DNA from 2 places in the Micromonospora coriariae genome. Region 1 is predicted to be linked to the other one. Evidence: riboswitches for the same ligand, from Rfam matches in the RefSeq annotation. Region 1 holds a riboswitch; the other holds the start of a gene.

Region 1 (15,175 bases):
CGTCCCCCGGGCGCGATGGCCGGCACCGGTACGCCGAACCGGAGACAGACCCCGCCGGCGGTGCTGCTGCCGAAGCTCACGCCACGATCGGCCAGCGACACGTGCGGGCCGATCGCCCGCCACCAGCGGTACGGGCCGCTCACCTCGACGCCTGTCACGTTGTCCCGGTCGGTGTGCAACCGCCACGGCCCGTACCGGATCAGAAGGTCCCGGTCGGTGACGGTGACCCAGGCCGTAGCCGGCCGGACGCCCAGCAGCGCCAACGCCGGCCGGAACACCGGGTCGAAGCGGAACGGGAAACAGGTCGCGGGGCCGGTCATGGCGCACCGGGCCGGACGGTGGGTCGCGGCACCGGGCCACCCGGCCGCAGTGGGCCGGGCCGCGCGGGCCGGGGTCGGGCGGCGGGCCGGCGCCGGTCCAGGACGGTCATGGCGCGGGCGTACCCCGTACAGGCGCGGCGACACCCCCCGTCCGGTCGGATCTCGCGCCACCGGCGACGCGGCCCCTCCCCGCCGGCTCCCCCCACCGCCGGCCGACACCCCCCGGGCCGGCCGACGGCGGGGCGGGACGCGTCCCCGCGCTCCGCCGCCCCCCATCGGGCGGAGCGCGGGGACCCCCCGTCCCGGCTACTGCAGGAACGCCCCCAGGGGCGAGAGCAGCAGCCGGCCGAGCGCCGCGGCGTTGTCGTCCAACCGCGTGCGCTCACACTCGCGGGCGTCCGGATCGTGCCGGCACCGCCAGATCTTCTGCGCGTTGCGCCAGGCGACATCGCGGGTGTACTCGACCAGTTCCCCCTGGTACCAGTCGTCGATGTCGCCGTTGAGCATGTCGATGAGCAGCTGCCACCGCTCCAGGTAACCCCGACGCAGGCCGGGGATCTTGTCCGCGAAGATGTTGTTGATCTCGAGGTAGTCGTGGTGCTGGTCGCTGCCGTCGACCGGCTCCGATTCCAGGTGGTCGAACGTGGTGACCAGGGCGAACGGCAGATCGAAGTTGATGTGCGCGTTCACCCCGGCCGCCGCCGACGGCAGCGGCCGGGCGTCCGGCCCGCGCATCCGCTCGAACAGGCACGACCACGCCTTCGGGGTGCCCGGGCTGGAGTCGGTCCACAGTCGCATCGCGTCGAAATACCGCGCCGCGAACTCGACGTCCAGCCGGGAGAGGAACACCGGGTCGACGAAGCGGTCGTCGTACAGCCCGTCGAGGACGCTGCTGGTGATGGTCAGGTAGAGCTTGTTGAAGTCGGCCAACGGGCAGCTCTCCTCCAACGGGGGCAGCCGCACCAGCAGATCCTGGAGCTTGGTGAGGTGATCGACAACGGCCGGCACGTCCGCCGGATGGTCGGCGAGCAGGTCGACGATGTCCCGGTGCACGGGCCCCCAGACCGGTTCGGTCATCTCTCCTCCATGGTGGTCCGCGGCACCCCCGTGCCGCCGTCGACGGTGCTCAGCCTTTCAGCCGACACCGACGGCGGGATCAGTAGAACGACGTATCCCGGCGCGCACGGGCGCCGCCTGACCGACCGGTCGGTCAGCCGCGCCGGCCGCGCAACTGGATGGCGGTGGCCTGGACACGGGTACGGACCTGGAGCTTGTCGAAGATGTGCGACACGTGCACGCCGATGGTCCGCTCGCTGATGAACAGCCGCTGCCCGATCTCCTTGTTTGTCAGTCCCTCGGCGACCAGGGCGAGCACCTCCCGCTCCCGCGCGGTGAGCGCCGCCAGCTCGTCGTCGACGGGCACGGCCGCGCCCCGCGCGCGGTCGGTGGCCTCGTGCTCCTCCAGGGACACCCGGGCCCGCCCGGCCAGCTCGCGGATCTCCGAGGTCAGCGGCACCGCGCCCAACCCCTGCGCCACCCGGTACGCCTCGCGCAGCAGCTTGGCCGCGGTGGCCACCCGGCTGCGCCGCGCCAGCAACGCCTCGGCCTGCCGCAGCCGGGAGTACGCCGCCGGGTAGGGGTGGTTGCGCCGGTCCCACTCGGCGACCGAATTGGCCCACAGCTCCGGGTCGCTGCCGTCGAGTCGGCTCACCTCGGCGGCGCAGAGCGCCAGGAAGCCGTCCACCACCGATCGCACCGGACGGGCCGCGGAGGCGCTCTTGCGCGCCACCCGCTCGGCGACCTCCCGCAGCCGGCGCACCGCCGTCGGGTCGACCGCCACGGTGCGGCTGGCGTGCGCCTCCGCCTCGGCGCGCAGGCCGTGCCAGACCAGCGCCGAGAGGATGGTGACGTCGTCCGAGCGGCTCTCGGTCAGGCCGCGCTGCACCGCCTGCCGGGCCACGTCGTGCCGGCCCTCCCACATCGCCAGCCCGGCGCGCAGGGTGAGCAGGGGAATGACGTGCCGGGCGCCGCCCCCGGCGAGCACCGTGGCCACCGCGTCGAGGTCCCGGTCGGCGGCGTCGATGTCGCCGTAGCCCACCGAGAGCCGGCACCGGGCCAGCAGCAGCTCGACGGCGTCCGCGCCGGACGGGCGGTGCCGGAGCGCCGCGGCGACGACCTTCTCCGCCTCGGCCCACTGGCCGACCCGGAACAGCCCGTTGGTGGCGATGGCCAGCAGCCGGGTCTCCCAGGTGCGGCCCAGCCCCAACTCGGCCACCCGTTCGGCGCCCCGGCGGGCCACCACCACCCCCTCCTCGAGGATGTTCAGCGGACCGGTCAGAAGCTCGGCCAGGTGCAGGTACGCGCAGGCCACGTCCTCCGGCCGGCCGGCGCGCTCGGCGGTGTCGAGCGCCTGGCGCATCACCGCCAGCCCGGCGTCCGGGTCCTCCAGGTAGGCGTCGCTGAAGCCGAGCGCCGAGCTGGCCAGCACCACCTCGGTGGTGGAGCCCTCCACCGTGGCGGCCAGCGCCAGCGCCTCCCGGGCCCGCCGGCCGGCGTCGGCGTACCGGCCAAGGTGCAGCAGCAGCTCGGCCAGGTGCGCGGCGGCGGTGGCCCGCTCACCGGGGGAGCAGTCGGCCGCGTCCAACGCCCGCTGGTACTCCTCCTCGGCCAGCGCCGAGCGCCCGGCGGCGGCCAGGTAGCGGGCCCGGCGGATGTGCAGCGCGCAGCTCGGCTCGCCGCCCCGCACCACTGCCAACTCCTCCAGCAGGGCCAGCGCCCGGGCGTGCTCCCCACAGTGGTGGGCCGCCTCCGCGGCGTGCCCGAGCAGTTCGACCCGGTCCACACCCGGCGTGCCGGGGTCGCCGGCCAGTTGCAACGCCGCGGACCAGTGCCGGTGCGCCTCGGCGTAGCCGTGCAGCCGCTCGGCCTCCTGCGCGGCGGCCACCGCCGCCGGCAACGCCCGCGCCGGCTCGCCGGCCAGCCGCCAGTGGTGCGCGAGTCGGGCCTGGTGCAGCTCGGCCGGCGCGGCGGTCAGCGCCTCGGCGTAGCGCCGGTGCAACCCGGAGCGCTCGGCCGGCAGCAGCTCGTGCGCCAGGACCTCGGCGACGAGGCGGTGCCGCAGCCGGTAGCCGTCGTCGGCGCCGACCAGCAGCCGGTGCGCCACCGCGGCGCGGGCCGCCTCGATCAGCTCCTCCTCCGGCAGCCGGAGCACCTCGGCCAGCAGCCAGTGCTCCACCGGCTCGACGCCGGCGGACACCGCGTGCACCACCGCGTGCGCGTGCTGGGGCAGCGCGTCCACGCGGGCGAGGAAGATCTCCCGCAGCGTCTCGGACAGCCCGTCGCGGCCGTCGCGCACGTCGCGGGCCAGCTCCTCGATGACGAACGGGTTGCCACCACTGCGCTGCCACACCTGCTCGGCCGCGTCGGCGGTGAGCTCCCGGCCGACCACCGCGGCGGCGAGCCGCTCGGTGTCGGCCCGGTCCAGCGGGGCCAGGTCGAGCACCCGCACCGTGCGCAGTCGACGCAGCTCGGTGAGCACCCGACGCAACGGGTGTGCGCCCTGCAGCGACTCGGCGCGGACCGCGGCGAGCACCGAGAGCTGCAGGTCACCGAGCCCGGCCAGCAGGTAGAGCAGCAGCTGGCGGGTGCTCCGGTCGACCCACTGCAGGTCGTCCAGGATCAGCACCAGCGGACGGCCCTCGGCGATCAGGTGCAACCCTCGGGAGACCCGTTCCAGCAGCGCGCCCGCGCCGTCCGGGCCGGCGGTCTCGTCGGCGAACATCTGCAACAGCCCGCGCACCGCCGAGGAGGTCCGCGCGTGCGAGGTGGACAGGTCAGCGTCGAAGCGTCGGAGCGCCTGCAACAACGGGTGCAGCGGGGAGGCGTCGCCGATGTCCAGGCAGCTGCCGGTGAGCACCAGCGCGCCCTGCTCGCGCAACCGGGCGCCGATCTCGCCGAGCAACCGCGTCTTGCCCACACCGCTCTCACCGGTCAGGAAGACGGCGGCGGTCTGCCCGTGCGCGACGTCACCCAGCAGCGCGGACCGAACCGTCTGCACCAGCTCGGCCCGGCCCACGAGCGGTGCGGTGTCCACATCGCTGGCCATGGCACGCAGCCTAATCACACGGCCCCGTACCGTTCTACGGCCATCTGCCGCTTGTGGTACTCCTCGCGTCGACATTGCGACTAAAGGTTGCGGGTGGCCGACATACGTCGTTCTGCCGATCCCCACTCAGCCCAGGAATGCCAATCTCCGAGGGTCGTCAGCCAGCAACGGGAGAAAGGCCGGTGCGATACCCATGACCACCATCATCACGCAGCGGACCATCGCCCCGCACTGGCCGGTGCCGGAGGAGAGACGCACGGTGACCGTGCTCTTCGTCGACATCGTCGGCTCCACCGCACTGGTGGACCGGCTGGACCCGGAGGACGTCCGGGCGCTGCAACGGGCCTACTTCGACACTGTCGCCGGCGTGCTGCGCCGCTGGCACGGGGTGGTCGAGAAGTACGTCGGCGACGCGGTGATGGCCCTGTTCGGCGCGCGGCACTCCGACGGCTTCGACGCGTACCGGGCGGTCCGCGCCGGGCTGGAGATCCAGGCCGCGCTGGACCGCCGCCCGATGATCGGTGACATCGCGCTGCGGGTGCGCGTCGGCGTGGCCACCGGCGAGGTGGTGGTCGACCTGGACAGCGCGGTCGACGGCGGTCACGGCGTGGCCAGCGGCGCGGTGATCACCACGGCGGCCCGCCTGCAGGAGTACGCGCCACCCGGCGCCGTCGCGCTCTGCGCGGCCACCGCCCGGGCCACGGCCGGCCTGATCGCCCAGCGCCAACTGGCGCCGGTGCCGGTCGCCGGGCGGGTGCCGCCGGGCCCGGTCTGGCACGCCGTCGGTCCCGTGCGCCCGAGTGCCGACACGCACGACGGCCCGCTGATCGGCCGCCGTCGCGAACTGGCGACCGTGCGGGACCAGCTGAGCCGGGCGGTCCGCGAGCACAACCCGCGCTGGGTGTCCCTGGTCGGTCCGACCGGCAGCGGTCGTAGCCGGCTGCTGCACGAGCTGACCACGTCGCTGACCACGGTGGACGGGGTGGCGGTGCGCTGGTGCGTGGCGACCTGCCAGCCGTACCCGGACCAGGTGCTCGCGCCGGTCGCGGACCTGCTGCGCGGCCTCACCGGGATCCGCCACGGCGACGGCCCGGCGGTGATCCGCGACCGGTTGACGGCGACCCTGACACCGCTGCTCCCGCCGGCCCGGGTCGCCGCGGCGGTCCCGGCGCTGGAACGGTTGCTGGCCACCCCGGACGGCTCGGCGGCCTCGCTGGCCGGCGCCGCGTCCTGCCGGGACGCCCTGCTGCGCCTGGCCGCCGAGCGGCCGCTGATCGTCGCCGTGGACGACCTGGACCGGGCCGCACCCGCGGTGAGCCGGTTCCTGCACGCGCTGTTCACCGCCGCAACGGCGCGCGGGCTGCCGCTCGCCGTGATCACCCTGCACCAGCCGCACTGGGCCGACACCCGACCCGGCACGGCCCGGCGGGTGTCGATCCGGCCGCTGGCCACGGTCCAGAGCGGGCGACTGCTGCGCCTCCTGCTGGCCCGGGCCGGGCAACCGGTGGCTCTGGTCGACCGGCTGCTGCCGTTGGTGGGCGGCCGTCCCGGGCACGCGGCGGCGTACGTGCGTTCCATCGTCGGCGGCGCGGACCCGGCGGCGCTCCCACTGCCCGACGACGTGCGCCGGGCGGTCGGCGCGGAGCTGGACCGGCTCGACGGCGAGCGACGAGCGGTGCTGATGGCCGCTGCCACCCTGGGCGGCGTGGCCACCGGCGCGGCGGTGGACCGGGCGCTCGGTTGGACGCCCGGGCGGTCCGGGCCGGCGCTGCGCGGGCTCGTCGCCGTCGGGCTGCTGATCCCCCGCCGCGCCGGCGGGTACGCGTTCGCCGCGCCGGCGCTGCACCGGGTCGCCGCCGAGCGGCTGCCCCGCGCACTGCGGGCCGTCTTCGCCAACCGGCTGGCCGACGCCGCCCAGCTCGACGTCGCTCACCCGGACACGATCGCGCGGACCGCCGGTTCCGCCACTGACCGGGCCGCCATCGACCGGGCCGCCATCGTCGTCGCCGCCCTGGCCGTCGCCGCCGTGCATCGAACGGGGACTCCCGGCCGCGACACACACCGTACGGATGCCGACGGCTCGGCCACGCGCCGCACGGATGCCGCCGGCCCGGTCACCCGCCGCAGGGAACTCGCCGGCCCGGTCACCGCTCGGGCGGAGATCGTGCCGCTTGACTCCGCCCGGTCCCGGGCCCGCCGCCTCGACGCCGTCTTCGCGGCGCTGGCCGCGCGGCCGGCCGCCTCGACCCACCCGGCGGGGCCGCGCCGGCATCCCGGCACCCCCGCGATGGCACCGGTCCGTGCGGCGCCCGCCGCACCAGGCTTGTCCGGGCTGCGGCCCACTCCCCGGCGCGGCGCGCTGACCGTCGTCGGTGGGGCGCCCGGCGTGGGGCGCGCCATACCCCGCCCGCCGTTGATCCACCCGCTGGACGGCCTTGCGGCGTCCGCGTGATCCTCCGACGACCGATGCGCGGATCCACGGCACCGCCACGCCCCTGCGGACCGGTGCGGACGCTCACTGAGCCGGCAACCCCGACCGGTGACCTGTCCGTGGTGCCGCTCCCGGGCGGCTTCCACGCTCAGGGAGTGGCGAGGAAGGCCAGCACCCGAGGCCAGGTCGCCGCGGCGGCGTCCGGGGCGTACTCGGCGAGGTCCGGGTCGGTGAACAGGTGCCCCGCGCCCGGGTAGCGGAACACCGTCAGGTCGGCGCCGGCGTCGCTCATCTCCCGCTCCCACCCGGCGACCTCGTCCGGCGTGTCGTACGGGTCCGGGTCGGCGAGGTGCAGCTGCACCGGCAGACCGGCGCGGACGGCTTCCGGCGCGCCACCGGTGCCGTGCAGCAGGAGCAGACCGGCGGTGTCGGGGCGCTCGGCCAGCAGCGCCCCGGCCACGCCGGCGCCCATCGAGAAACCGGCGAGCACTGTCTCCCCGGGCAGGTCCCGCAACGCCGCCCGGGCCCGGTCGAGCACCACCTCCTGGCCGATCTTGTCGAGCAGCGCGAAGCCCTCCTCGACGGTGTCGGTGGCCTGGACGCCGTAGAGGTCGGGCGTGACGACCCGGTGCCCGGCGGCGCGCAGTCGGTCCGCGGCGGCGCGCACGGCGGGCCGCAGCCCGTACACGGAGTGGAACAGCACGACGTGTCGCATCCGGTAATCCTGCCCCAGCCGCCGAGCCGTGCGATGTGGGCACGCGGGGCGGCCGTCAGACGAGCGCGGCCAGCCGGGCCACCAGCTCGGACGGCGGCGGCATCGCGGCGATCTCCCGGCCGACCTGCGCGGCCGCGGCCCGCAGGCCGTCGTCGGTGAGCAGCCGGGTCAGCGAACACGGGGTGATGTCGCGGGGGCGTAGTGCCAGGCCGGCGCCTCGACGGGCCACCAGCTCGGCGTTGTGCCGCCGGTCCCCCGGGCCGACGGTGGCCAGCTGCGGCAGGCCGGCGGCGAGGGCGCCGAACGCGCTGCCCGCCCCGCCGTGGTGGACCAGCGCCGCGCTCGCCGGCAGCGCCTCGTCGAGCGGGATCCAGTCCACCACCCGGACGTTGCCGGGCAGCGCACGGGCCGAGCGAGGGTCCGGCCGGACCAGCACGATTTCGGCGTCCACCCGGGCGGCGGCCGCGACCACGGCGGGCATCGGCCCCCGGTCGCCGGGCCCGGTGAGGGTGCTGCGGGTGACCAGGATCCGGGGCCGGTCACCCGGCTCCCGCAGCCAGGCCGGCAACGCGCCGCCGCCGACGTAGGAGGTGTACCGCATCGGCCAGCCGTCCTGGGTGGTCACGCTGGGCGGAGCGACGGCCAGGGCCGCGGCGGGCGGCGGCAGCTCGGTCAGGCCGTGCCGGCGCAGCGCGGCGCCGAGCCGTGCGGTGGTGGCGCGGACCAGGTCCCGTCCGTCGAAGAGGGCGTTCTCCTGCCGGACCGCCGGCACGCCCAGCCGGGCGGCGGCCACCGCGCCGGCCACCGCGAACGGCTCGTGCAGCACCAGATCCGGACGCCATCGGGTGGCCAGCGCGACGACCGGGTCGGTGAGCTGGTCGTTGAGCGCACCGAAGAGCAGACCGGCGCCCCGGGTGCCGGCCGTGCCGGACAGCTCGGCGCGGGCGACGAGCGGGTGGCGCGGCAGCACGCGCAGCGCGATCCTGCCGAAGTCGAAGCCCGGCGCGACGTCGTGCACCGGCAGGCCGGCGTCGGCGGCGGCCAGGCCGCCGCCACCGGTCGCCAGCAGTACGTCGTGGCCGGCGTCGCGCAGCGCGACGGCGAGTGGCACCAGCGGGAAGACGTGGCCGACGAGCGGCGCGGAGACCACCAGGACACGCATGGGCGGATCCTATGTCGACGGTGGTGACGCCGGTGTCCGGCTGCGGCCCCGGAACTCGGCGACCACCTCGCCGTCGTCCCGGGTGACCGTGACGTCGTAGATGCCGCTGCGGCCGTAGCGGGTGCGTTCGGTGGCGCGGGCGGTGAGCAGGTCACCGGCGCGGGCCGGCCGGACGAAGGTGATCTCGCCGCCCGCCGCGACGGTGACCGGGCCCCGGCTGTTGCAGGCCAGCGCGAAGGCGGTGTCGGCGAGCAGGAAGACGAAGCCGCCGTGGGCGATGGCGTGGCCGTTGAGCATCGCCTCGGTCACCGGCATCCGGGCCACCGCCGCGCCGTCGCCGGCCTCGACCAGCTCGATGCCGAGGCCGCGCGAGGCCATGTCGGCGGCGAACATGTCGTACGCCGGATTGCGCTGTTCGGCCACGTCAGCCGGCCCGCCGCTGGTCGACGATGCGCCGCATCTTGCCCACCGACCGCTCCACCCCGTCCGGGGCGAGCACCTCGACCGCCACGCTCACCCCGATTGTGTTCTTCACCAGCTCCACCAGGGTCGCGCCGGCGCGCTCGGCGGTGTCCACGGCGACCTCGGCCCGCCGCTCCACCCGCACCGTCAGGGTGTCCAGCCGGCCCTGCCGGTCGAGGACGCACTGGAAGTGCGGCGACAGCTGCGGGGTCCGCAGGATCAGCTCCTCGATCTGGGTCGGGAAGATGTTCACCCCGCGCACGATCATCATGTCGTCCGTCCGGCCGGTGATCTTCTCGATCCGGCGCATCGGGCGGGCGGTGCCGGGCAGCAGCCGGGTCAGGTCCCGGGTCCGGTAGCGCACGACCGGCATCGCCTCCTTGGTCAGCGAGGTGAGCACCAGCTCGCCCTGCTCGCCGTCGGGCAGCACGGCGCCGGTGAGCGGGTCGATGATCTCCGGATAGAAGTGGTCCTCCCAGAGGTGCAGCCCGTCCTTGGTCTCGACGCACTCGGTGGCCACGCCCGGGCCCATCACCTCGGAGAGTCCGTAGATGTCGACCGCGTGGATGTCCAGCCGGTGCTCCATCTCCCGGCGCATGTCCTCGGTCCACGGTTCCGCGCCGAAGATGCCCACCCGCAGCGAGGTCGCCCGGGGGTCGAGGCCCTGGCGCTGCATCTCGTCCACGATGGCCAGCATGTAGCTGGGTGTGACCATGATGACCTCGGGTTCGAAGTCGCGGATCAGCATGACCTGGCGTTCGGTCATGCCGCCGGAGACCGGGATGACTGTGCAGCCCAGTTCCTCGGCGCCGTAGTGCGCGCCGAGCCCGCCGGTGAACAGCCCGTAGCCGTACGCCACGTGCACCCGGTCGCCCGGACGACCGCCGGACGCGCGGATCGACCGGGCCATCAGCCGGGCCCAGGTCCGCAGGTCGTCACGGGTGTAGCCGACCACTGTCGGTCGGCCGGTGGTGCCCGAGGAGGCGTGCAGCCGGGCGACCCGCTCGCGGGGCACGGCGAACATGCCGAACGGGTAGTTCTCCCGCAGGTCCGCCTTGCCGGTGAACGGGAAACGGGCCAGGTCGTCGAGGTCGTGGCAGTCGTCGGGATGCACCCCCGCCGCGTCGAACGCCCGACGGTAGTGCGGCACCTTGTCGTACGCGTGCCGCAACGACCAGCGCAGCCGCTCGCGTTGCAGGTCGCGTAGCTCGTCGACGCCGGCTCGCTCGATCGGCTCCAGCTCCTCCGGGCGGGGGGTGCGGTCCTGCATCGGGGGGTGCCTCCTGTCCACCGGGCGCGGCCGGTTCCGTACCGGCCGACCCGGGTAACGTACGCCCCCGTTGATCAGGGGTTCTCCGGGTCCAGGTTCCGCTCCCGCAGCAGCGCGTCGAGCTTGGCCTCGATCCGCTCGTCGGACTCGCGGGACTGCGACGAGCCCCAGTAGTAGAACAGGGCCAACCCGGCCGCCTGCCAGACCAACTGGAGGAACTCCGACTGCCAGTTCTCGAAGGTCGAGGCGAAGAACTGGGGTAGGAACTCGCTCCAGGCGAAGGACTGCCCGTGCTGGCTCGCCTCGTCGCTCTCGACCACCAACTGGAAGACGAACTGGCCGAGCCAGGAGAACACGAACAGCGCCCCGGTGACCAGGGCGAAGGCGTACGCCTTGGGCCAGCGGGGCTTGCGGAACGGCGGCCGGTCGGCCCGCCCGGTGCCGCGGTGGGCCGTTGTGCCGCCGGCCGAGCGCCGGCCATGTGACGTGGTGGCCTCGGCCATCACGCACCCCCTCTCGACGAACCTCTGTCTGGGCTTGCCCCAGCTCAGCGGCCTCGAAACGATGCACGGGCGTGTCGCCCACCGGGGCGTGCCTGGTCAGCCGGGCGTCGGCAACCGGTGCAGCGCGGCCACCAGCGGGGCCAGCTCCGTGGTGGCCTCCGCCTCGGCCAGCGCGTCCGCCAGCACCCGGTCCGCCCGGCGCTCGGCGGCGTGGGCGATATGCTGACGCCGGAGCCGTCGGGCTTCCGGCGGTGGGGCCCGCCGTCCCGGGGAAGCACCGGGAGAACCGCGACGCCACTCGCCAACGGTCCCTGCCAGTGACACCCGTGCTGGTAGGGAGGCATCGTGTCCGGACCACTTGACCCTCGCACCGACCCCGACGTCGATCTGCGCGTCCCCGCCGACCGGGGCGAGCTGACCGCCCACCCCGGCGCGGTGCTCACCACGATCGCGGCCGGCGGGGTGCTGGGCGCGCTGGCCCGGGCCGGCCTGCAACACGCCGTCCCGCACCAGCCGACCGGTTTCCCGTGGGCGACCTTCGGCATCAACCTGAACGGGTGCCTGCTGATCGGCGTTCTCATGGCGGTGCTCGGGCACGTCGGCGGCGGGCGTCCACTGGTCCGCCCGTTCCTCGGCGTCGGTGTGCTCGGCGGGTTCACCACCTTCTCCACCTACGCCGTGGACGTGCAGCAGGCGGTGGTCGCGGGTACTCCGGCCACCGCGCTGGCGTACCTGGCCGCGACGCTGCTCGGTGCGCTGGTCGCCGTGTGGCTGGGTGACGCCGTCGCCGCTCGACTGCTCGATCGGTTCGGCCGCGACGGCGGACGGGCCGCCCGGTGACCGTGCTGCTCATCGCGCTCGGGGCGGCCGTCGGCGCGCCGCTGCGCTACCTCACCGACCGGGCCGTGCAGGCCCGGCACGACTCGGCATTCCCGTGGGGCACGTTGACCGTCAACGTGTTCGGCTCGCTGCTGCTCGGCGTACTCGTCGGGCTGCCGGCCGGCCCGGCAGTCAGCGCGCTGCTGAGCACCGGCTTCTGCGGCGCGCTGACCACCTACTCCACCTTCAGCTACGAGACGCTGCGACTGGCCAGGACCGGCCACCGGCTCTTCGCGCTGGCCAACGTGCTGGCCAGCGTGACCGCCGGACTCGCCGCCGCGGCCGCCGGTTACGCCCTGGCCCGGGCCCTGACCGGCTGACCCGCCGCCGGCCAGCCGAGGCCGCCGCGGCCATCCGGGCCGGCGCGGTCGTCGCCCATCGGCCGGGGCAACGGCCACGGCTCGGCGGCGACGCTCACCACTCGATGCCCTTCTGGCCCTTCTGACCGGCGTCCATCGGGTGCCTGACCTTGGTCAGCTCGGCCACCAGGTCGGCGGCGGCCACCAGGCGCGGGTCGGCGTCCCGGCCGGTGATGACGACGTGCTGGAAGCCGGGACGATCGGCCAGGGTCGCCACCACCTCGTCGACGTCCACCCAACCCCACGTCATCGGGTAGGTGAACTCGTCCAGCACGTACAGCCCGTAGCGCTCGGCGGCCAGGTCGCGTTGGATCTGCCGCCAACCCTCCAGGGCATCGGCGGCGTGGTCGGCGTCGCCGCCGCGCTGGATCCAGGACCAGCCCGCGCCCATCCTGTGCCACGCCACGGGTGCGCCCTGACCGGTGCGCTCGTGCACCTCGCCGAGGGCCCGGAAGGCGCTCTCCTCCCCCACCCGCCACTTGGCGCTCTTGACGAACTGGAACACCCCGACCGGCAGGCCGGACGCCCACGCCCGCAGCGCCATTCCGAAGGCGGCGGTGGACTTGCCCTTCATCTGCCCGGTGTGCACCATCAGCAGCGGCCGGTGACGTCGCTGTCGGGTGGTGAGACCGTCCGCGGGCACCGTGCTCGGCGTTCCCTGCGGCATCAGGCGGTACGGCCGGCTGCGGCGGTGGGTGCGGCGGAGCGCCCGCCGTGCGGATCATGACGATGTCCGTCGATGAAAAAGATGCCGTGCGTCATCGGGTCCTCCTCGGGTGTCCACGCCCTGGGGTACGTCCCGACGGCCGAAGTATCCTGGCTTCCGGATCGACGCTCTCCCCCGGCCTTCCAACCGCAGACACACGGCCGTGACTCACGAGGGGGGATCGCTCCCCGGTGACAGTGGCGGGACCGCGTCGGAATCACACCGACTTCCTTCACTGCCGTCAGGCCGCGAATGCTGCCACACCCGTCCGTCGCCGGTCAACGCCGGCCTCGGCACCGTCGAGCGAATGCTCAGCATCGACAACTGGCGGCAGATGGGCTCGGACGCCGGCATCGGAATGCCCCGGGTCAATGCGATGCGCCCTTCGCTCTGCTTCATCCAGCGCACCAGTGACGGCGCCTTTTCGTCGCGCCCGGGTAAGCAGAGCAAAGGATGCCCACACGCACCCTGGCCTGCCCCGATCGCCCGGCAGCGTGGCGGCTGGCGGCCCGTCAGCCAGGATCAGCGGGCGTGGCGTTCCGGGTGGGCCCGGCTCCAGGTGCGCATCCGTTCCGGGTAGCCGGTGCGCGCCGCCTCGTACAGCGGCACCGCGTGCTTGCGGGCGATCGCGCCCGCCGCACGGGGAGTGCCGGTCCGGCGACGGATCCACTCGCCGTCGTGGGCGATCGCCACCACAGTGGTGTCGGTGGCGGTGGTCTCCGGCTCCAGGTAGAACTCCACCCCCCGCCGGCTCGCGATGAACGCCTCGAGCGCGGCGAGGTCGTCCCGGGTCGCCTCCCGGTCAAGCTTCGTCGGGGTCGCCTCGGCGCCCCGGGCCCGCCGACTGAACCAGCCCATGCCCGACTCCTCTCCTCGACGCCCATCCAGTGCACCACCGATTCCTGGCAATACGCTGCGCGCCGGGTGAGAGTGGGCTGACCGAGCCGCGGCTGGAACCCGCGGCGGGTGAGCGGTGTCATGAAGGTGATCCAACGGAGGTACCCCTGGACGACGACGTGCTCGTCACCCGCGCTCGGGCAGGTGACCTGGAGGCGTACGACCTCCTGGTCGCCCGGCACACCGCATCCGCGTACCGGACGGCGGTGCTCCTCGGCGCGGGCTCGGACTCCGAGGACGTCATCCAGGAGGCCTTCGTGAAGGGGTACCGCAAGCTCTCCCGCTATCGGGGGGAGTCGTCGTTCCGCTCCTGGCTGCTGGCGATCGTCGCCAACGAGACCCGCAACCTGCACCGGTCGCGCATCCGCCGCGACGGCCTCGTCCTGCGTGCCGCGGCGGCGGACCCGACGTCGGAGATCACCGAGGACGACGCGGTCGGCGCGGTCCTCGCCGGTGAACGCCGCGCCGCGCTGGTGGAGGCGCTCCGCCAACTGCCGGTACGCGACCGTGAGGTGATCGTCTGCCGGTTCTTCCTCGATCTCAGCGAGGAGGAGACGGTGGCGGCGTTGGGCTGGCCCAGGGGCACTGTGAAGTCGCGCACGTCCCGGGCGCTGGCGAAGCTCCGCGGCATGCTCGACCGCGAGGAGGTCCGGCGTGGATGACCTCGAGAGGGAACTGCGCGACCTCACCACCTGGCTGGAGACACCCGACGCGCCCGACGTGACCGCGCGCGTACGCGCTCGGCTCACCGAGCCCGCGTCCCGGCGGCGCTGGTGGCGTGGGTGGCGAGCCGGTGCCGCCGCGGCGCTCGTCGCCCTGCTCGTGGCGGTGCTGCCACCGGGGCGGGCGGCCCTCGCCGACGCCGTCGCGGGGCTGCTGCGCTTCGCCGGAGTCACAGTTGTCACCTCGTCCGCACCGGCGCTGCCCACCGGCACCCCGTCGCCGTTGCCCGCGCAGCGAACCGCGGCCCTGGACGAGGCACAACGGGCGGTGCGCTTCCCGATCCGCCTACCGGCGAAGCTCGGTCCGCCCGAGCAGGTGCTGCTCGCCGATCCCGACGACACGGGCGCCTACCGGGTGGCCACGCTGCTCTACCGTGGGGGCGCGTTGCGCGTCGACGCCTTCGATGGTCGTCTCGACCTGGCGTTCCACAAGCAGATCAGCCGGCCGGGAGCGGAGTGGGTCCAGGTCGACGGCGACTTCGCCGTCTGGGTCGGTGGCCCGCACATTCTTTCCTATGTGGATCGGACCGGACAGGTACGCAAGGAGACCGCCCGGCTCGCCGCCTCGACCCTGATCTGGCAGGGGGCCGACGCGAGCTACCGGCTGGAGGGCGACCTCACCAGGGCCGAGGCGATCGAAATCG
Region 2 (15,175 bases), 750 kb from region 1:
ACGGTGACCGACGGCACCGGCCAGGGCTCGGTCACGGTCGGCGTCGACGTGGCCTACGCGCCGAGCTCCGGCCTCACCGCGGCGTTCGACACCGTCTGCATCGGTGACGAGGGCACCCTCGCGGCGAACTGCGACGCCAAGTCGTGGGCGTACTCGCGGGCCGCCCTGACGGCAGCCGGCGTGACCCAGGGCGAGCGGCACCAGGTGCCCGGAACGGACCTGCGGTTCACGTTGCCGGCGGTCCCGGCAGGGCAGCCGGACAACAGCACCGGCAACGGCAGGACGATCGATCTCAATCTTCCGACCGACGCCCGGAGCATCTCGTTCATCGGCGCCGGTACCCAGGGCAACCAGAACAGCACAGGCACTGCGACGTTCAGCGACGGCAGCACGGCCAGCATCCCGATCCAGATGAGTGACTGGACGCTGGGCGGCAACGCCAACGGCACCCCGTCGTACGGCAACATCGTCGTGGCCAAGGCCGCGTACCGCCTGAGCGGCACGAGCCGGGACGGCGCGCAGCCGTTCCTGTTCGCCACCGCGCCGTACCAGATCCCGGCGGGCAAGACGCTCGTCTCGGTGACCCTGCCGACGCAGACCGGTGACCCCGGCTCGGCGGGCCGGATCCATGTGTTCGCCATCGCGAACGACGGCACGCCGGTCGCCGCGTTGGTGACCACCGCCCCTGGCGACCAGACGGCCAACGTCGGGCAGGTTCTCGCGGCCACGCTCGGCTCGGTGAGCGGCGGCGTTCCCGGTACGACGGGCTACCGCGCCCGTGTGCAGTGGGGCGACGGCACGGTTCCGGACGACGTCACGATCGGCGCGGACGGTGCGCTGAGTGGACGGCACACCTATGCGCAGGAGGGCACCTACACGGTGCATGTCACCGCGTGGGACACGTTGTCGAGCAGCACCGGGACCTTCACGGTGACCGTGGCGCGGGGCGGCCTCCAGCCGGCGATCGCGGTGTCGGCGTCGGCCACCACCGGTGACGCGGTCACCGTCAACGGCAGCGGGTTCGCAGCCGGTGAGCAGGTGACCGTGACTCTCGGCACCAGTCCGGCGCGGACCGTCAAGGTCGCGGCGTCCGCGGCGGGAGCCGTACGTGCGTCCGTCGCGACGTCCGGTGACGCGGAGCCCGGCCGGTACTCCGTCACCGCCACCGGCGTGTCCTCCCGGACGCCGGCGACGGCCACCATCCAGGTGACCGGGCAGCCGGAGAAGCCGACCTACGATCCGCAGGCGGCGCTGACGACCACCGCCGGACCGCACGGTACGACGATCACGCTCGACGGCGCCGGATTCGCTCCGAACGAGGAGGTCACAGTCAGCTTCGGTGACGGCCTCGCGGTCAGCACCGTGCGCGCGAACGGTGACGGTGTCATCGCCGGCGCGACGGTCAGCGTCCCCGGGGCGGCGAAGGCCGGCTCGACAGTGATCACGCTGGCGGGCGCCAGGTCGGTGACGCGGGTCACGCTGCCCTTCACCGTCACGAACTGAGTCGGCGGTAGCGGTAGCGCGTGGGGCGGGCCGGATCACGGCCCGTCCCACGCGCTGCTAGCGTCGGCCATCGTGGACGGTCTCGTGCTGCTCGCGTCCGGACGGGAGGCGGACGTCTTCGCGCTCGACGAGGCGCGCGTGCTGCGCCGCTACCGTGCCGGCGGGGACACCGCGCCGGAGGCGGCGGTGATGGCGTACGTCGCCGCAGCCGGTTATCCGGTGCCGGTGGTGTACGCCGCCGACGGCCCCGACCTGGTGCTCGAACGGCTCGACGGCCAGACCCTGCTGGAGGCGCTGCTCTTCGGCGGGATCGACATCGACTCCACCGCCGAGCTGCTCGTGGACCTGCACGACCGCCTCCACAGCCTGCCGGCCAGACTCCGCGCCGAGCCAGCGGATCGCGTCCTGCACCTCGATCTGCACCCGCTCAACATCATGCTGACCTCGCGCGGTCCGGTAGTCATCGACTGGCACAACGCGGCCGAGGGACCGGCCGACTTCGATCTGGCCATGACCGCGCTGATCATGGCGGAGGTGGCGGTCGGTCCGGATGCCGACCTCGCCGAGCGCAGCCGGGCGGGCCTCGCCGCGTTCCAGCGGTACGCGGAACCGCCCCGGGCCAGCCAACTGCGGCGGGCGCTGGACGTTCGACGGGTCAATCCCACCCTCTCCGCCGTCGAGAAGGCCGCGCTGGCCCATGCCGCCACCCTGGTCCACACCCGCGCCGGCTGACCGGTGACCGTCGTCACCGACTGGACCGCCGACACGCCGATGCCCGAGATGTGGGGTGTGACAACGGCGTCGTCCCTATATATGGTGTCGAGCGCAGCTGGTTCGGCCGCTCATCCGCAGTGGTCGAGGCAAGAGGGAACCCGGTGGAAATCCGGGACTGCCCCGCAGCGGTGAGTGGGAACGACCGCCGTCATCAGCACTGGGCCGCCAAGCGGCCTGGGAAGCGACGGCCAGTAGGAGACCGGCGAGACCGGTCGTGCCCACAAGTCCGAAGACCTGCCAGCGCGCCGTGCACCCGCACCCGGGTGTGCGGCGGTCCGACGCCGCGTGGGACGGCCGACGCCCCCTGACCCACGCCCGGCGTGGCGTCCGCCGGTGTCTGTCTCCTCGCGTCCGAGGGCCATCAGGTCTCGAACTCGCGAGGAGTGAGTGGTGACAGTCACCCAGGTGGTCCCGACCGGCGGCGACACCGCAGTGCCGGGCCGGCGGCGGACGCAGATGCACGTCCGCAAGCGCGACGGCGCCAGCGAACAGGTGGACGTCAACAAGATCGTCCGCGCGGTCGAGCGGTGGACCGACGACCTGACCGATGTCGACCCGCTGCGGGTGGCGACCCGGACGATCAGCGGCCTCTACGACGGCGCGACCACCGCGGAGCTGGACCGGCTGTCCATCCAGACCGCGGCCGAGATGATCGGCGAGGAGCCGCAGTACTCGCGCCTCGCCGCTCGGCTGCTCGCCGGCTACGTCGACAAGGAGGTGCGCCGGCAGGGCATCACCTCGTTCAGCACCGCGATCCGGATGGGCCACGCCGAGGGCCTGATCGGCGACGAGACCGCCGCCTTCGTCGCCGCGCACGCCCGGACGCTCGACGACGCCGTCGACCCGGACGGCGACCGGCGGTTCGAGTACTTCGGCCTGCGCACGGTGTACGACAGGTACCTGCTGCGCCACCCGACCAGCCGGCTGGTGCTGGAGACGCCGCAGTACTGGCTGCTGCGGGTGGCCTGCGGGCTGTCCCGTACCCCGGACGAGGCGGTCGACTTCTACCGGCTGATGTCCAGCCTGGCCTACCTGCCCAGCTCGCCGACGTTGTTCAACTCCGGCACCCGGCACACCCAGATGTCCTCCTGCTACCTGGTCGACTCCCCGCGCGACGAACTGGACTCGATCTACCAGCGGTACGCGCAGGTCGCCAACCTGTCCAAGTTCGCCGGCGGCATCGGCATCGCGTACTCCCGGGTCCGGTCCCGCGGTGCGCTGATCCGCGGCACGAACGGGCAGTCCAACGGGATCGTGCCGTGGCTGCGCACGCTGGACGCGAGCGTCGCCGCGGTCAACCAGGGTGGCCGGCGCAAGGGCGCCGCCTGTGTCTACCTGGAGCCGTGGCACCCGGACGTCGAGGAGTTCCTGCAACTGCGGGACAACACCGGCGAGGACGCCCGGCGTACCCACAACCTGAACCTGGCCAACTGGATCCCGGACGAGTTCATGCGCCGGGTCGAGGCCGACGAGGTGTGGTCGTTGTTCGACCCGCACGAGGTGCCGGAACTGCCCGACCTGTGGGGCGACGAGTTCGACGTCGCGTACCGGGCGGCCGAGGCGCAGGGCCGCTACGTGCGGCAGGTCCCGGCGCGGGAGCTGTACGGGAAGATGATGCGCACCCTGGCGCAGACCGGCAACGGGTGGATGACGTTCAAGGACGCCGCCAACCGGCTGTGCAACCAGACCGCCGAACCGCGCAACGTGGTGCACCTGTCCAACCTCTGCACCGAGATCATCGAGGTGTCCAGCGACGCGGAGACCGCGGTGTGCAACCTCGGCTCGGTGAACCTCGCCGCCCACCTCGCCGACGGCGCCATCGACTGGCAGCGGCTGCGCGCGACGGTCCGTACCGCTGTCACGTTCCTCGACCGGGTCATCGACATCAACTACTACCCGACCGCCGAGGCGGCGGCGAGCAATCCCCGCTGGCGGCCGGTCGGGCTCGGGCTGATGGGCCTGCAGGACGTGTTCTTCGCGCTGCGGTTGCCGTTCGACTCGCCGGCCGCGCGGGAGTTGTCCACCCGGGTCAGCGAGGAGTTGTACCTGACCGCCCTGGAGACCTCCGCCGAACTGGCGCGGCGCTTCGGCGCGCACCCGGCGTACCCGCAGACCCGGGTCGCGCGGGGCCAGTTGCAGCCCGACCTGTGGGGTGTCGAGGGAACGCAGACAGCGCGCTGGGCAGCGCTGCGGGAGCGGGTCGAGGCGTACGGGCTGCGCAACTCGCTGCTGGTGGCGGTCGCCCCGACCGCCACCATCGCCTCGATCGTCGGTTGCTACGAGTGCGTCGAGCCGCAGGTGTCCAACCTGTTCAAGCGCGAGACCCTGTCGGGCGAGTTCCTCCAGGTCAACACCGCTCTGGTACGCGAGCTGAAGGCCCGTGGCCTGTGGACCGAGCCGGTCCGGTCGGCGATCAAACGGGCGGAGGGGTCGGTGCAGGACATCGCGGAGCTGCCGGCCGCCGTCCGGGAGCTGTTCCGCACCGCGTGGGAACTGCCGCAGCGGGCGCTGATCGACCTGGCCGCCGCTCGCGCGCCGTTCATCGACCAGTCGCAGTCGCTGAACCTGTTCCTGGCCTCGCCCACCATCGGCAAGCTCTCCTCGATGTACCTGTACGCCTGGAAGGCCGGACTGAAGACGACCTACTACCTGCGGTCCCGCCCGGCCACCCGGATCCAGCAGGCCACCGTGGCGCCCGCCGCCGTCGCCCTCGCCGCACCCGTGGCGAGCGCCCCGGAGGCGCTGGCCTGCTCGCTGGAGAACCCCGAGTCGTGCGAGGCCTGCCAGTGACCGCCGCCGACACCACCACCGACACGAGGACCACGCACATGCTGCTCGACCCGGGGATGGACCTCACCCTCCGCCCGATGCGCTACCCGCACTTCTTCGACCGGTTCCGCGACGCCATCCGCAACACCTGGACGGTCGAGGAGGTCGACCTGCACGCCGACCTCGCGGACCTCGACAAGCTCTCCCCGGCCGAGCGGCACCTGGTCAGCCGGCTGGTCGCGTTCTTCGCCACCGGCGACACCATCGTCGCCAACAACCTCGTGCTCAACCTCTACCAGCACGTCAACAGCCCGGAGGGCCGCCTCTACCTGTCCCGGCAGCTGTTCGAGGAGGCGGTGCACGTCCAGTTCTATCTCAACCTGCTCGACACGTACGTGCCGGACGAGAGCGAGCGGTTCGCCGCCTTCGCCGCCATCGAGAACATCCCCTCGATCCGCCGTAAGGCCGACTTCTGCTTCCGCTGGATCGACTCCCTCACCAACCTGCGCGAGCTGCGGTCCCGCGAGGACCGGCGGAAGTTCCTGCTCAACCTCATCTGCTTCGCCGCCTGCATCGAGGGACTGTTCTTCTACGGCGCGTTCGCGTACGTCTACTTCCTGCGCTCTCGCGGCCTGCTGCACGGTCTCGCCTCCGGCACCAACTGGGTGTTCCGCGACGAGTCCATGCACATGGCCTTCGCGTTCGACGTCGTCGATACCGTCCGCGCCGAGGAGCCGGACCTGTTCGACGACGATCTCGCCGGGCAGGTCCGCCAGATGCTCACCGAGGCCGTCGAGTGCGAGGTGCAGTTCGCCGAGGACCTGCTCGGCCACGGCGTGCCCGGCCTGACGCTGACCGACATGCGGGAGTACCTCCAGCACGTCGCCGACCGGCGTCTCGTCCAGCTCGGAATCGCGCCGCACTACGGGTCGGCCAACCCGTTCGCCTTCATGGAGTTGCAGGACGTGCAGGAGCTGTCCAACTTCTTCGAGCGGCGGGTGTCGGCCTACCAGGTCGGGGTCAGCGGCACCGTCGCCTTCGACGACGACTTCTAGCGGGTCCGGCTGGCGCAGCCGACACACGTGCTCGCTGAGGGGCGGGCGGCGAGTCGTTCGGCGGGAATCGGGCGGGAGCACCGTTCACACACGCCGTAGGTGCCGGCCTCGACCCGCCGCAGCGCGACGTCGAGTTCGGCGAGGCGCCGGCGCGTCGCGTCCAGGACGGCGGTGAGCTGGGCCCGTTCGAACGCGATAGTGCTGCCCTCCGGGTCGTGCTCGTCGTCGGCGTTGGACGACCGGGAGGCCTCGAAGAGGCTCCGCAGATCGCTGTCCAACGCTGCGGCCTGGGCCCGGCTCTGGTCTCGTAGGTGGAGCAGTTCCGCACGGATCGAGCTGACATCCCTGTTCATGGCGGCTCAACCGTACTGCTCGTTGGCGACCCACCCGGTATCGCTACATGAAGTTGCGGGTGTGCAGGGCGGAGAGCGCTGCCGCCTCGTCGGGCCGGAAGCCCAGCCGTACCAGCCGGCGTTGCCGGCCCTGATCCATCACGTGCTGCAGCCTCTGCACCTGCTCGAAACCGGCGGACACGTCGTCGGGGTGCCAGCCACCGGCCGCGAGAACCACCAGCGCGTCGAACACGTCCGCGTTGAGCCCCGCGGTGTCGACGAGCGCGTCGTGGCGGCGGTGGATGGCCGCGCGGAGCCGGTCCCGCAGCGGGGGGTCCACGGTCGCCTGGTGCTCGAGGTGTGCCATGCCGAACACCACGTGCCGCCGCTCGTCCTGCATCGCCAGCCAGCAGACACGACGGGTCACCGGGTCCGGCGCGTTCTGCTCCAGGAACGAGAGCAGATCGACGAAGCTGCCCTCTCCGAGTACGGAGAGCAGGAACGAGGCCAACGCGAAGTCGGACTCGGTGACGAGTGTGAAGAGCGACTGCCGACCGCCGGCCGACGACGTGCCCAGCTCGGCGCCCCGGAGCAGCGCCCGCCGACCGAACACCTCCATGTGCCGGGCCTCGTCGGCCATCTGCACCGCGAGGAGCTGCATCACCTCACGGAAGTGCGGGTGTATCCGCCCGACGAACCGTGCCGGCACGACGAGTGCGGCCTGCTCGTTCTCGACAAGGTAGGTCATCACCTGCACCACCGCCGCCTCGACGTCGGCCGGCAGCGCGAACGCGTCGTCCCACGGCACAGCGGTCTCCGGGTCCCACTGCCGCGCCGCCGCCTGCGCGTACAGTTTGGGGGCGACATCGGCCCACACCAGATCGCGGTCGTCCAGGTCGAACCGGGCCTCGGGGCCGCCGGCTTCCAGCAGCGCACCGCGGGCGCCGAGCCCCCACCGGGGCGGCGGGTGGCTGCTGAGCGCCGAGGGCAGGGCGGGCCCGGCGCGCTCCGCGCCGAACCAGCGGTCGTCATCGGCCGCGCCGCGGACGACCACCGCGACCAGGTCGCTCCGGTCGGCCGGATCCGGCCATTCGAGCCGGTGGCCCCGGCTCCGGCACCAGGCGGGCAGGTGCACCGGCAGGGCGGGGTCGAGGCCGGAGACCGCCAGCCGGCCGCCGGGCGGGAGCGAGGCGAGGCCGCGTTGCACCAGCAGGTGCGCGCCCCGGCCGAAGCCCAGGCCCCCGAGGTGGATCTCGGCGTCGGACGCCGGCGCGCTGCTCACGGCCGGTAGTCCGCGGCGGTCACCCGCCCGTCGGCCGCGTAGAACCCGCTGGCGTCGACCGCCCGGGCGAGGGCGTCGTACCCCGTGCTGCGGCCGTCCTCCCAGGCGGTCAGTCCTTCGAGGTCGAGCAACGGGCGTACCTCCGGGTCGGCGTAGGACATGCCGCGCAGCAGCGCGCCGAAGAGCCGGACCCCGGCGGACGCCGGGTCGCGCACCGTCATGTTGCAGTGGTCGTACCGTGCGGTCTGCGCCACGATCCGGGTGCCGTCGGGCGGCAGCGTGCCCTCCTGGACGAACGCCAGGTGGTTGGCGTCGATCATGCAGGCGGCGTCCACCTCCTTGGCCACCAGGGCCCGGGCGGCGTCGCGCTCGCCGCCGATGTGGTCGCCGTGCAACCCGACGCCGACGTCGAACCGGCGCACGTCAACCTCGACCCCGGCCGCCGCGAGGTGCCCGAGTGGAATGAGCGTCGCCTGTGGACTGTCCACCGCACCGACTGCGACGAGCGAGCCGGACAGGTCCTCGACCCGTCGGACGGGTGAGTCGGCCCGCACCACCACGACCGAGGTGAGGTCCCGGTCGGTGTCGCGCATGGTGAGCGCGCTCACGGTGCCACAGTTGGCCGCCGCCAGCCGTTCGGCCCGCAGCCAGGCGAGCGGCGAGTTCCACGCGGCGTTGATCCGCCCGGCGACGAGATCCTCGACCTGCCGTTCGTAGTGCGAGTAGAGGACGAAGTCGAAGTCCAGGCCGCGCCCTCGCAGCCAGGCGCGGAAGCCCTCCCAGATGGTCACCACCTTGGGGTCGTACGCGACCGCGCCCATCAGGACAGCCGGCGCCGCCATCAGCGGTTGGCCTCGTCGAGCAGCGGCAGCCCGGTGGCGACACGGCCGACGAAGTCGTGCAGGGCGTCGGTGGTGGGTGCCATCACCCGGGCCGCGCGGGAGTCGCGGAACCGGCGTTCGAGGCCCAGTTCCTTGCGGAACGCGCTGCCGCCGCAGAGCTGCATCGCGCCGTCGGTCACCTCGGCGGCGGTCTCGCCGGCGAGCGCCTTGACCTGCAACACCCGCAGCGTCGCGTCCTCCCGGCCGGTCTCCAGCGCGGTCAGGGTGTCGCCGAGGAAGGCGCGCAGGGCGTCGGTGCGGATCTTCAACTGGGCGTAGCCGCGCCGGGTGACCGGTGCGTCGCGAAGGGCCGCGCCGGTGTGCGCGAGTGTGGTGGCGCTGAGATGTCGACCCGCTTCGGCGACCGCGCTGTCCGCGAGACCGAGGCAGAACGCGGCGTTCAGCACCAGGAACCAGGGGAGGACCGCGCTGAGCGCGGTGTCGAGGCCGGCGCCGTCGGCGGCCAGCATCGCGCTGGGGGGAACGCGGACCCCGTCGGCGGTCATCGGCCGGGAGCCGTTGCCGCGCAGGCCGAGCCCGTCGAAGTCGCCGGCGATGCTGAGGCCGGCGCTACCGGCGGGAACGAGCCACAGCGTCATCGGACCCGCTCCCGACGCGAGCGGGAGGCTCGACCAGACGTAGCTGTCCGCCTCGCCGGCCGAGGTGACCCAGCTCTTCCTGGCGTCGAGCCGGACCGCACCGTCGTCCGTCGTCGCGGTGCCGGTCGGCGACCAGAAGTGGCTGCGTGAGCCGAACTCGGAGAACGCCAGGGTGCTCAGGTGCTCACCCGCGGCGATGGCCGCACGGACATCGCGCGGGCCGTGCGCCTCGATGACGGCGGTCGCCGTGTAGTGCATGAGAACGACCATCGCCGTGGAGCCACACTCGGCGGCCAGTCGTTCGATGACCTCCGCGACGGTGCGCATATCCCGGCCGCCGCCACCGACCTCGGTCGAGGAGGCGAGGCCGAGCAGACCAGCCGCGGCGAGGGCGTCCACGCTCTGCCGGGGGAAGGTGCCGTCCCGGTCGACGAGTGGAGCCTGGGGGCGGATCACGTCGTCGATCAGCGTGGTGAGGGTGGTTGAATCGTCGGAGTGGGGGCGAGCATTGTCGACACTGGCCGTCATGCGGAAGTCCCTTCGGCCGGACCGATGGCACCGCCATCGACGCTAGCCCAACTGACCGTCGCGAGGCGAGAGCGTCGGATGGCCGACATGGATGCGAACCACTCGCGTGGTCCTGCCGCACAGGACGACCAGGACAGGCAGCCAGCTCAGCGTCCGGCGTGGGTGTCCTCGCGGTGCGGCCGGCTGTGCCCGTCATCCCGGTCGATCCGCAGCTCCCGCTCCAGCTCGGCGATCACCGCGCGCAGGTCGTCGAGCCGTTGGCTGATCGCGATGCGATCCACCTCGTCCGGTACGCCGTCGCCGTCCTCGTCGTACCCCGGGGCCAGCCGTTCGGTCATCTCCAGCCGGCGTGCCTCCTCCATCGAGTTCACGATCACCGCGATGAGGATGTTGAGCAGCAGGTTGACGGTGATGACCACGTAGCTGACGTAGTAGAGCAGTGTCCACGGTGAGATCGTCATGCCCTGCTGGATGAGGTCCGGCAACGTCTCCAGGGAGAGCAGCACGAACAACGTCAGCAGGGACCGGCCGATGTCGCCGTACTGGTCCGGAAACCTGCTGCCGAAGATCAGCCAACCGGCCATGCCGTACACGTAGAGCGTCACCACGGCCAGCGCGAGGAAACCACCGACGCCCGGCAGGCTGCGCCACAGGGCGGAGACGATGGTACGAAGGCCCGGAGAGAAACGCACCAACCTGACCATCCGGGCGACCCGCACCACACGCAGCAGCGCCGGATCGCCGTGCAGGCCCGGAATGAAGATCGCCGCGATCACGGCGAAGTCGAAGACGTTCCAGCCGTGCCGGAAGAAATCCTGGGGTCGGCGGCCGTAGGCGGCCAGCCGGATGCCGATCTCGACGACGAAGACGGCGCGGAAGAACAACTCCAGCCAGTGCAGGGCGGTGCCCGCCACGGTCAGGCCCCGGTACGTCTCCAGGCCGAGGACGATCCCGTTGGCGAGGATGACGGCGACGATGCCGACCTCGAAGGGGCGTGACCGGGCGATCCGAGCGCAGGCGTCGACCAGTCTGGACCGGACGTGCGCGGGTGCCGCCGATTCACCTCGCGGGACGGGTACGCGTGCCCCACTCACCAGTCGCCCGACCCGGTGGTGTGTGCGGAGGCAGCCGGTCGGGCCCACCTCCGGCCGTCGTCGTGGCGGGGCGGGCGGCGTGCGGGCATGTCCATCACCCTAACCAAGCGCCCGACCCGCGGCCGACCGTCGCCGCTCGGCCACGGGTGGGGCGACCCGCGCGGCGCGTCAGGGGTGGCCCGTCCGTTCCGGCGTGACCGGGGCTCCGAAGAACGTGGCGAACGGATCCACGAACCTTGGATAGGCCCGGTTGACGGCGTCGTGGCCGCTGCGGGGAATCACCAGGGTCCGGGCCCGGGGCAACGCGCTGGCCAGCGCCTCGTTGAGGTCGACGTAGTAGGGCGGGCCGTCGGCGCCGCACGCGAGCAGCACTTCGGCGGTAACGCCCGCCCACCGGGTGGCAGGGCCGTCGTGCGCCCGGATCAGGGCTGACTCATCGAGGGTCATCGGCAGCAGGTCGGCCATCATCCGACCGATCGGCGTACGCATGAACGCGCGGACGATGACCAGCCGCACGCCGAACGGGAGTTTCGCCGCGGCCATTTGCGGATTGATGCCGGCGGCCGTGATGGTGAGGCTCCGGGCGATGTCGCCGGACCGCAGCGCCTCCTGTGCGGGGTCGAGCCACGCGGCGGGAAAGCCGCCGTCGATGGAGACCGCGGCGTCGTAGAGGGCGAGCCGGTCGATCGGCAGCCGGAGCGCGGCCTGCAGCGCGACGAAGCCGCCGGAGCTGTGGCCTATGACGTTGCGGGACCCGGTGTGCTCCAGCACCACTGCGAGGTCGTCGATGTCCTGCTCAACGGTGTAGGGCGTCGACCTGGGCGGGGCGTCCGCCCGTCCCCGCCGGTTGTAGAGGTGCACGGTGAACCGGTCGGCGAGCGCCGTGGCCAGTCGTCGGTACATGTCGATGGTGACGCCGCCGCCGTGCACCACGACGATCCCGGGCCCGGTGCCCGTGGAGTGCAGCACGATGCTCGCGCCGTCCCGTGCCGTGATCCGCTCCATCGTCAGCCCACCTCTCGACTTAAACTGCGAACGGCGTTTGCAGTTTACAGTAGATCGGTGAGCGACGCACCCACGAGATCCGACGACGGCGGCTCCGACCGGCAACCGATCTGGACCAGGCCCGCACGCGGCAGCCGCGGTCCCGCCCCGGCGCACAGCCGCGACGCCATCGTCGCTGCCGCCATCGCCTTGGCGGACGAGGACGGACTCGCCGCGGTCTCCATGCGGGCCGTCGCCACCGCGTTGGGCACCGGGGCCGGGTCGCTCTACCGGTACCTGTCATCCCGGGACGACCTGCTGGACCTGATGACCGACCGGGTGGTGGGGGAGCTGCGGCCGTACCCGCGGGCGGAGGGCGACTGGCTGGACGGGATGTTGCTGCTGGCCCGCCGGCAGTTGGCGCTGCACCGCCGGCACCCGTGGCTGATCGACGTGATTCACCGACCGTCCGGCATCGGCCCCGAGAGCCTGGCCTGGTTCGACAACTGCCTCCGGATCCTGGAACCCGTTGGGTGCGCCGTCACGGCCAAGTTCGAGGCGATCGCGATGGTGACCGGCGTGGTGAGCCTCTTCGCCCGCAGCGAGGCCACGGCGGGGTCGATCACCTTCGCCGGCGCCGACCTCGCGGCGTACCCGCACCTGGTCGCGGCGTTCAGTCAGCCCTCGCCCCCCGCGCCCCGGACAGACCTGTTCGAGCGGGCCCTGCGCAGCCTGCTGACCGGGCTGCTCCTCGCCGAGTCGGCCGGATAGTCCACCACGCCCCGCCGGCAGGTGTGGGCGGAGCCCGACGGCGGGCGGCGGGTGAGGACGCCCGTCGCCCGCCCGGGCTACCGATCGGGCCGGCCGACGGTCAGGCCCGCGTGGCCCGGATCGCGTCGCGCAGCGGGGTGCTCGGCCGGCCGATCAACCGGGTGAGGTCGTCGCTGTCGGTCACCAGCTCGCCGAGGGCGATCGAGTGGTCGAGCGCGGCGACGAACCCGGCCGTGCCGGCGTCGAGCCCGACGTTCTTCAGGGCCGAGGCCAGCTCGGCGGCCGACAGGTCCTGATGGACGACCGTGGTCCCGGTGACCTCGGTCACGGCGGCGGCCAGCTCGTCGAAGGTGAAGGCGGTACCGCCCAGCTCGTAGACGGCGTTGCCGTCCTCCTCGCGGGTCAACGCCGCGGCGGCGGCGGCCGCGTAGTCGGCGCGGGTCGCGGCGGAGACCTTGTTGCCACCGGTGGCGCCGAGGATGGTGCCCGTCTGCAGGTACTGCGGCAGCTGGTCGGTGTAGTTCTCGGTGTACCAGCTGTTCCGCAGCACGGTGTGGTGCAGGCCCGAGGCGGCGAGGACCTCCTCGGTGGCCTTGTGCTCCGGCGCCAGCGGGTTCGTTGTGGTGTCGGCGCGCAGGATGCTCGTGTAGATCAGGCGCTGGACACCGGCGAGCTTGGCCGCGTCGATGACCGCGCTGTGCTGGCGCACGCGCTGGCCCGGCGTGTCACCGGAGATGAGCAGCAGGTGGCGTACGCCCGCCACGGCGCCGGGCAGCATCGACGGGTCGTCGTAGGTGGCCCGACGGATCTCGACGCCACGCGCGGCGAGGTCAGCGGCCTTCTCCGGGGTGCGGACGATGGCGGCGATCTCGGCGGCGGGCACGCCGGTGTCGAGCAACTGCTGGATCACCAGGCGGCCCAGGCGGCCGGTGGCGCCGGTGACGGCATAGGTGGGCATGACGACCTCCGATGGGATGATGCGAAACTGTAAGCACTTACGAATCTACAGCACATGCTAAGCAGTAACTGTGGGGTAGGCTGGCGAGGTGAGCGACATGCCGGCCCGGGACCCGGCGGGGCCTACCCAGGAACTCGTCAGCGATGTCTTCGCGCGGGGCTGCACCTCCCGCGCCGCCTTCGAGGACGTCACCTCGAAGTGGGCCTCGCTGGCCCTGCTGGCGCTCGGCGAGGGTCGCTACCGGTTCAACGCGCTGCGCCGCCGTATCGACGGGGTCAGTGAGCGGATGCTCTCCCAGACCCTGCAGACCCTGGAGCGCGACGGCATGCTCACCCGCGAGGTCCTCACGGCGATCCCACCGCGTGTCGAATACTCGCTCACGCCGCTCGGCGCCCGGGTCGCCGAGCAGCTGCGCGGCCTCGCCGACCTGCTGGAGGCCTCGGTGCCCGACCTGCAGGCCGCACGCGACACCCACGAGCGCGACCGGGGCTAGCGATCACGTCGCACACGTGCCGCATTGATCATCCCGCGGAGACCGGGCGGTAGCCTCAGCCCCCATGAGCTGGCTGCCTGACGAATTCGTACACCCCGTTCACGTACCCGTGCCCGGCACCGCGCTGCATCTGCGGCCGATCCGGGAGGCGGACACCCCGCTCGACTACCCGGCCGTGATGGGCTCGCGAGAGCGCCTGTGGGAGATCTTCGGCCCGGCCTGGGCCTGGCCCCCGGAGACGATGACCTACGAAGAGGACCGCATCGACCTGCTGCGACATGAGAAGGAGATAGCCGCGCACAAGTCGTTCAACTACGCGCTGCTGGACGAGGAGGAGACGGCGATCCTCGGCTGCGTCTACATCGACCCGCCCGAGCGCACCGGCTCCGACGGCGAGATCTCCTGGTGGGTGGTCGACGACCTCGTCGGCGGCGAGGAGGAGCGCGCGCTCGACGCGCTGGTGCCGCGGTGGATCGCCGCCGACTGGCCCTTTCGTCAGCCCCGCTATCTGGGCCGCGACATCACCTGGCAGGAGTGGCTCACGCTGCCGCGCGCCTCGTGAGCCGTCCGTGACGGTGCCCGACCTGGCCGTCAGGCGTTGAGCGTCTCGCGCGGCGGTACTCCGTAACTGGCGTGGTACCGGGCGGTGAATCTGCTGTGGCTGGCGAATCCCCACCGACTGGCGATCTCCGACACGGTGTCCCGGCGGGGGTCGGCCCGGAGCAGGTCGCGGTGGGCCCGATCGAGCCGGACCTGACGTAGGTACGCCATCGGAGTGGTGTCGAGATGACGGCGGAAGGCGAGTTGCACGGCCCGTAGCGAGACCGCGGCGGCGTCGGCGATGTCGGCCGCCGTGATGTCCCGGTCGGCGTGCTCGTCCATGAAGGCGATCGCCCGGCGCAACGTGGCGGTGCTGGCGTCGCGCCGGTCCTGAGCGGTCGGATCGGTGACCGCGGTGTTGGGGAAGACGGTGAGCGCCGACGCGGCGAGCATTCGCGCGGCGTTGCCGATCACCAGCGGCTGCGCGCTGGCGATCGGGTTGTTCAGGACGACGTCGCTGACGTAGCTGGTGGTGTTGCGCCACTGTCGGGCGAGGTTCGCGGAGACCGGGCCGATGTCGGTGAACCGGATCTGACCGGGTCGTCGGCCCGG

The links. A riboswitch is a leader RNA that binds a small molecule or an ion and turns the genes downstream of it on or off. The one in region 1 is predicted to bind cobalamin.
Region 2: it holds a riboswitch for cobalamin, as region 1 does, so the genes downstream of both, GA0070607_RS31115 (ribonucleoside-diphosphate reductase subunit alpha) here and cobO (cob(I)yrinic acid a,c-diamide adenosyltransferase) in region 1, are expected to answer to the same signal.

What each region holds. Positions count from the first base shown of each region.
Region 1 is NZ_LT607412.1:5,920,792-5,935,966, reverse strand. Features, by position in the region: gene GA0070607_RS27480 (hypothetical protein) at 1-320, opposite strand, end outside; gene GA0070607_RS27475 (DUF5995 family protein) at 627-1,397, opposite strand; gene GA0070607_RS27470 (helix-turn-helix transcriptional regulator) at 1,531-4,425, opposite strand; gene GA0070607_RS27465 (adenylate/guanylate cyclase domain-containing protein) at 4,619-6,877, shown strand; gene GA0070607_RS27460 (dienelactone hydrolase family protein) at 7,005-7,571, opposite strand; gene GA0070607_RS27455 (nucleotide disphospho-sugar-binding domain-containing protein) at 7,627-8,733, opposite strand; gene paaI (hydroxyphenylacetyl-CoA thioesterase PaaI) at 8,743-9,126, opposite strand; gene paaK (phenylacetate--CoA ligase PaaK) at 9,158-10,465, opposite strand; gene GA0070607_RS27440 (DUF6766 family protein) at 10,540-10,968, opposite strand; gene GA0070607_RS27435 (fluoride efflux transporter FluC) at 11,314-11,808, shown strand; gene crcB (fluoride efflux transporter CrcB) at 11,805-12,167, shown strand; gene cobO (cob(I)yrinic acid a,c-diamide adenosyltransferase) at 12,262-12,873, opposite strand; cobalamin riboswitch at 12,994-13,170, opposite strand; gene GA0070607_RS27420 (hypothetical protein) at 13,435-13,770, opposite strand; gene GA0070607_RS27415 (RNA polymerase sigma factor) at 13,929-14,471, shown strand; gene GA0070607_RS27410 (hypothetical protein) at 14,464-15,175, shown strand, end outside.
Region 2 is NZ_LT607412.1:6,666,488-6,681,662, reverse strand. Features, by position in the region: gene GA0070607_RS31125 (GH92 family glycosyl hydrolase) at 1-1,503, shown strand, start outside; gene GA0070607_RS31120 (phosphotransferase) at 1,576-2,235, shown strand; cobalamin riboswitch at 2,317-2,533, shown strand; gene GA0070607_RS31115 (ribonucleoside-diphosphate reductase subunit alpha) at 2,734-5,067, shown strand; gene GA0070607_RS31110 (ribonucleotide-diphosphate reductase subunit beta) at 5,106-6,101, shown strand; gene GA0070607_RS31105 (TraR/DksA family transcriptional regulator) at 6,098-6,454, opposite strand; gene GA0070607_RS31100 (hypothetical protein) at 6,498-7,715, opposite strand; gene GA0070607_RS31095 (phosphate/phosphite/phosphonate ABC transporter substrate-binding protein) at 7,712-8,557, opposite strand; gene GA0070607_RS31090 (acyl-CoA dehydrogenase family protein) at 8,557-9,723, opposite strand; gene GA0070607_RS31085 (ion transporter) at 9,870-10,817, opposite strand; gene GA0070607_RS31080 (alpha/beta fold hydrolase) at 10,986-11,822, opposite strand; gene GA0070607_RS31075 (TetR/AcrR family transcriptional regulator) at 11,880-12,572, shown strand; gene GA0070607_RS31070 (NAD(P)H-binding protein) at 12,673-13,530, opposite strand; gene GA0070607_RS31065 (winged helix-turn-helix transcriptional regulator) at 13,628-14,023, shown strand; gene GA0070607_RS31060 (GNAT family N-acetyltransferase) at 14,088-14,585, shown strand; gene GA0070607_RS32895 (helix-turn-helix transcriptional regulator) at 14,615-15,175, opposite strand, start outside.